DNA from 2 places in the Paenibacillus sp. FSL H7-0737 genome. Region 1 is predicted to be linked to the other one. Evidence: riboswitches for the same ligand, from Rfam matches in the RefSeq annotation. Region 1 holds a riboswitch; the other holds the start of a gene.
What was found. Region 1 has a riboswitch for cyclic di-AMP ahead of H70737_RS00585 (C40 family peptidase). Riboswitches for the same ligand answer to the same signal wherever they lie in the genome.

Region 2: another riboswitch for cyclic di-AMP. It lies ahead of H70737_RS25095 (alpha/beta fold hydrolase); the one in region 1 lies ahead of H70737_RS00585 (C40 family peptidase).

Annotation. Positions count from the first base shown of each region.
Region 1 covers NZ_CP009279.1:122,433-125,585, reverse strand. The annotation lists gene H70737_RS00595 (M1 family metallopeptidase) at 1-698, shown strand, start outside; gene H70737_RS30920 (hypothetical protein) at 710-1,540, shown strand; cyclic di-AMP (ydaO/yuaA leader) riboswitch at 1,755-1,893, shown strand; gene H70737_RS00585 (C40 family peptidase) at 1,947-2,375, shown strand; cyclic di-AMP (ydaO/yuaA leader) riboswitch at 2,735-2,876, shown strand; gene H70737_RS00580 (C40 family peptidase) at 2,882-3,153, shown strand, end outside.
Region 2 covers NZ_CP009279.1:5,758,237-5,761,389, reverse strand. The annotation lists gene H70737_RS25100 (Nif3-like dinuclear metal center hexameric protein) at 1-627, shown strand, start outside; gene H70737_RS31125 (hypothetical protein) at 712-885, shown strand; cyclic di-AMP (ydaO/yuaA leader) riboswitch at 1,107-1,291, shown strand; gene H70737_RS25095 (alpha/beta fold hydrolase) at 1,398-2,207, shown strand; gene selD (selenide, water dikinase SelD) at 2,364-3,153, shown strand, end outside.

The DNA of each region.
Region 1 (3,153 bases):
AAGACAGACTCATGGAGCAAGAATATGGCATCAAAACGAATCTCCCTCTTCAGTCCAGCTTGGTGACCAAATCAGAGCCGCTAAATTTAGAAACATGGAAATATGCCGGGGCAGAATCCTATAGCCGGAATGTGTATATTCGCGGAAAGCTAGTACTTAAGGATATTGAGCGCCAAGTAGGCACTAAGGCAATGAACAGCATCATGTCCACTTACACACGTAAATTCCGTTTCCAGCACCCCACTACGTCTGATTTTCAAAAAGTCGTTGAGAAGGTAACCAAAAAATCATGGCAGCCTTATTTCGAAGATTATATTTATGGTGGTGGTGCTCCTGATTTCTCAGTAGATACGATTACGATTAAAAAGAATGGCAACAGCGATGCTCAGAGCTATGAATCCATAGTAAAGATTACAAACAAAGGGAGCCATTACGTTGACGTTCCCATTAAATTCACATTCGCCGATGGCTCTGCTACAGAGCGGGTCTGGAGCGGTGAAGGAGCAGAGACTACCTTCCAATTGTTAAGCGATAAGTTTCTTCTCTCTGCTGAGGTTGATCCTGAGCATACCATTCTGTTAGAAAACAAGCATCTTAATAACTTCAGACTGGCGGAAATAGAGCCCAAAACGCTCTCCCGCTGGACATTAAGTGTAACTAAACTAGTTGAAACCGTGCTCGGAACTCTTGTCTGGTGAGGTGAATGATTGTGAGAACATCGATAACCCGCGGCTGGCAAAGCATGAAGGAGCAATTTTATATTCTGATTCTGCTCTTCATCTACCGACTGCTCTGGGGCTACTTTATGTACGGCTTCATCCGGTCTGCTATCGTTCCAATTCTACTGCGTTATCCAGATAAAGACGCTGGAGGCAGCGGAATGGGCAGACTACTCTATTATGTCGAAGGGCAGTTCAACTTGAACACAGATCCTGCGATACGTACTTGGTTATGGATGTTCCTAGGGCTTGTTGTCTTACGACTGCTACTCTCCCCCTTCATAAGGGCAGGATTACTGCATGAACTCCATCAGGAGCGAAAAGGAGAGCGTGGCCTGTTCTTTTTTCCAGGTATGAAGCTTTATGGATTTCCAGTGTTTATCTTCAGTCTAATCGAATGGGCGCTGGCTCTACTTCCGTTATACTGGCTTGCTCCAAAAATGTACGGGCTATTCTTGTCCTCCTTTCTGAACTACTCTTTGTTACTTCATCTAGTTCCATACGTATTGGCATGGCTTATATACATCTTTATCGTGCGCCTGTTCCTTCTATATATGCAGTTTGGGTATACCAGCGGCACGGGGATGTTCTCCTCCTTATTCATTTGCTTGAAGTCGCTGATTCCGGCAATAGGAATTTCAATCATACTTGGTGCAGCAGGCCTGATCCTTTTGCTAGTGTGCGGAATAACGGGCATCTTCTGTCCTGGCCTACCAGCACTTCTTATTCGTCAACTTTCATCACTGCCCTCAACACTCTTCAAAATGTGGGGAATTTCAGCTCAATATCATCTATGGCACAGTAAAGCATTTCCACAATAATTTGAAGCATTACAGAACATAATATAAGAGTCCCGGTTCCTGAATCAGGAGCTGGGACTCTTTCGCGTTATAGACAAATTATGAGGATTTGCAAAATCGTAAAGACTTTGTTACAATAAGTCCTGTTCCATTGGTAACAAGTTTGTAATCATTTGAAACGATTTCTACATAACTTCATGTATTTGTCGTAGTCATGTCGATAAGTCACTATCTGGTGCATAAAACGCCGAATTCCTTGCACCGGGAAGTGGGGGAACCATATTTTGGGTGAATTGATCTCGCTTTGCAGTGATCATAGGGGAACCTTCTACCGAATCCTTAAGCTAACCTCACAGGCATTGGAAGGGGTACAATTTTTTTGAAGAATTTAAGAAAAGCATGCGTCGCTGCGGCGCTAGGACTTGTGATGGCGTTCTCTATTGGTGGAGGAAGTGCCTTTGCAGATTCTAAGATGGACAGTGTTATTTCAAAGACAATTGGAGTTGCCTATAAAACCGGAGGCACTAGCACTGCCGGGTTTGACTGTTCTGGATTTACTACGTATGTATTCAAGAAGGTGGGTCTTTCTTTGCCCCGTACTTCAAAAGCTCAATATAATGTCGGAACTCCTGTAGCTAAAAGTAAATTACGTTCAGGTGACCTAGTTTTCTTTAACACATTGGGCAACGGCGTATCCCATGTCGGCATTTATGTTGGAAACGGAAAATTCGCACAATCATCATCTTCATATGGCGTGACCATCACTTCACTTAGCCAATCCTACTGGGCCAATCGCTACGTTGGTGCTAAAAGAGTAATGAGTACTTCCTCATATCAAGCTATAGCCTACGATTAATACTTCCCCACAACTATAACCTCACAATTACATTATATAGACCTGGGTTTGATTATTGACTTAATCGAATCCAGGTTTTCTTTTGCCTTATTATATTCTTTACACCTCTTGAACGGACTTTAAACACTTTTATTTGATAAAAATTTCAATAAATATAAAAATTAGTTTAATATTATCGCTTACATATGCATTTTGTCTTTAAAAAAACGAATTTTTCTGCATGATTATGTTAAAAACGATTGCCAAGCGGCACTCTGTTTGTTACAATAACTGCAGTAAGATTTTAGTAACATTTTTGTAATCATTAAGTTGTTATTTACAAAGGTTTTGTCATGTATTGATTACAAGCTATTCCTAATCAACAGTATCAGCCGAGTTTCCTAACTATTAGGAAAACGGGGGAACCAACTTTGGGTGAATTGACCTCCATTTTTAGAGGGGTCATAGGGGACCTTCAACCGAACCCTTAAGCTAACCTCGTAGGCATCCGGAAGGGGTATAAACTTTTGAAGAAGAAGCTAGCAGCAGCAGTACTTAGCTTTTCCATTATTTTCACCATCGGAGCAGGAAGCGCTTTCGCGGATTCCAAAATGGATAAAGTGATCGACAAGACCATCGGAACTAAGTACGTATCCGGCGGCATCTCCACAAATGGATTTGATTGCTCCGGATTTACAATGTATGTATTTGATAAAATTGGTATAAACCTACCACACCAATCAGGTTCCCAGTATCAAATGGGTACTGCTATCTCCCAAGATGATTTAAGATCTGGAGA
Region 2 (3,153 bases), 1.1 Mb from region 1:
GCCAATTTGTTGATCACACATGAAGGTGTGTTTTACAGTCATCATGAGACGAGTGAGTGGTTAGAGGATGACCCTATTTATCTTGCGAAACTGAGTTTAATCGAGCGTTCTGAACTGGCTATTTTTCGTTATCATGATTATTGGCATAGGCATCAACCAGACGGGATCATGGTGGGCTTGCTACGAGAGCTTGAATGGTCAGCCTATGTGGTTGAGCAGCAATCCACTGCTACAATCCTATCGATTCCAGCTATGACGGTAAGTGAAGCGGCACAGTATATAAAAATAAAGCTAGGTATCTCCTATTTACGTGCTGCCGGAGACGTATCCCAGATATGCAGACATGTGGGGATATTAGTAGGTTACAGAGGAGGTGGGACGATGGCTATTCCTCTTTTTAATCAGCACAATCTTGATTTAATTATTGCTGGCGAGGGCCCCGAATGGGAAACTCCAGAATATGTGAGGGATGCTGTCCACCAAGGCAGATCAAAAGCGCTGATTATGTTAGGTCATGCGGAAAGTGAAGCTCCAGGAATGAAATATTTAGCTGAAGTTCTGGCACAGAAATACCCAATGATTCCTACTTATTTTATTGCTGAACAACCGGTCTATCAGCTGGTTTAATTCGTATAAACCGAAATGAAGAATAAATTTGCATATTATGGAGAAAATGATTGGAAACCAGGTCACTGAGAAAGGAGTGTTTCAATGGAAATTCCTTTGGAGGCTGATGAAGTGTTAAGTCGTATCAAAAAGCTTCAAACCGATGGAAGCTCGATCAGCAAAAAACAAGTGAAGCAAAGCGATCCTGATCTTATGAGAAGTGCGCTGTTCTTTTTTCCGAGCTGGGAGCATGCATTGAAAAACGCCGATCTGTTGTAGCCATATGATTGTATAACGAAGCCGAGTGGTTCAGGGATTGATCTCTGATGGCCGCTCGGCTTTTTTTAGATATATTGAGTAAACAAGAGCAAAAGAAAGAGAAAACGAAGTGTATGCTCAATATGAAATGAAAAGCATGGCTTTCAACATTATTTTGCCCACGGCTCAACTTTACAAGAAACCTTACACGGAGTATGATTCATCACATAACTGACAATTACATAAGAAGTCCGCTTAATTTCCGTTAAGGAAAGCGGGGGAACCAACAACTGGGAACCAGTGTAACAATCGGTACTAGTTATGGGGTGAATCCTGTTCCAGGTGCATAAATGCATCCATGCAGGTAGGGCAACTCTCACTGCCCGAATCCGACAGCTAACCTCGTAAGCGTATGGAGAGAGGATGAATGGCGTATTTGATGATGAATAGCCACAGAGAATCCCTCTGTGGTTTTTTGCTGCGTTAAAAAGCAGATATAGTTGTAGAACCTATCTATGAAAGAGGTGTTAACTTTGCCTATTGCTAAACTGAATGGAACTTCGCTCTATTACGAAATCAATGGAACAGGGGCTCCGGTTGTGTTTATCCATGGACATGGATTAACACATAGTATGTTCAAGCCACAATTGGAGTATTTTTCTGATAAATATAAAGTGATTCTGTGTGATTTACGGGGGAATGGCAAATCAGGTGAATTACTGCAGGCCCCAAACGAGATTATTGAAACCCAATGTCTAGATATAATTATGCTATTGAATGATTTGGGTATTCGTGAGGCTGTTTTTGTTGGGAGTGCCTATGGGGGGCTCGTCGTTCAGCATATTGCGAAACAATATCCAGAGCGAGTAAAAGCGATTGTTGTCGCGGATAGCTTTTGTAGAAGTCAGGCGTCAACGATAATCGGTAAAATCCAGCTTATGGCTGCTTATTGTAGCTGGTTAATGTATTACGCTCCAAGTGAGCTTGTACTGCCTTCGATTCGTATGATGTACCGGGAACGCTGGAATCTGGCTTATAACGAGATTAGAAGAGGACTTCTCGATAAACGTCCACGGGAATTGTATCGGCAAAGGCTGGCTACGAGCCATGTGGATTACACTAGATGCTTAAAGTCTTTTAAGCGTCCCGCCTTATGTATTGTAGGTGACTTTAGTGAATTTGGAGTTAATTGTATGAAGGATATGGTGTCTCAGCTGCCACATGCTCAGTTAGTGATTATCCCTAACGCATTAGATCCTAGTAATCTGTGTCAGCCGGAGAAATTTAATGCTATACTTCAGCGGTTTTTGGAGAAACAGCAGGAAACTCAGCAGATTAGTTAATCTTAATGGTAAGTGAGAAATGAGAGGCGTCCCATAGCCGGGGAGTATGTACTGGCTACGGGGCGTTCTTCTGTATGTCTGTATTTTGTACAATGCTGTCTACTGATGTAAGATTAAAGTTATTCGATACTAACTATCTAAAGGAGCTGAGTCATGATGTCTCAAGCCGAAACCATAAAATTGACCTCATTATCTTCAAAAGGGGGCTGCGGCTGCAAAATCGGTCCCGCCGATCTCATGCAGGTTATTCGCAGTCTACCACCAACCGTTCCTAATCCGGATCTACTTGTGGGTCTGGATACCAGTGATGACGCTGGGGTATATCGATTAAGTGATGATCTGGCGTTAGTGCAAACTGTTGATTTTTTCACGCCGATCGTGGACGACCCTTATTCCTTTGGGCAAATTGCAGCAGCTAATGCGTTAAGTGATATTTATGCTATGGGCGGTAAGCCGCTTACGGTGCTTAATATTGTGGCCTTCCCTATTTCTGTTCTGGACAAAAGCATTCTCGGTGACATTTTGCGCGGTGCAGCAGATAAAGTGCAGGAAGCAGGAGCAACGCTTGTGGGCGGACATTCCATCGACGATAAAGAGCCTAAATTTGGATTGGCCGTTACGGGCCTTGTGCATCCGGACAAAGTAAGAACGAATGCAGGTGCGCAGGTAGGAGACAAGCTGATTTTGACCAAACCTATCGGTGTGGGCATCTTAACGACTTCTATTAAAAAGGATCAGCTATCCCCAGAAGAAACTACACGCCTTACGACAGTCATGTCTACACTGAATAAAAAAGCGGCTGAAATCATGGAGCCCTATGATGTACATGCTTGTACAGATGTTACCGGATTCGGGTTGCTTGGACATGCCTCGGAAATGGCAAAGGGGAGCAACCACGGACTGATTATTCGTCAAGGCGATGTACCGATGCTGCCAAGAGTAAGAG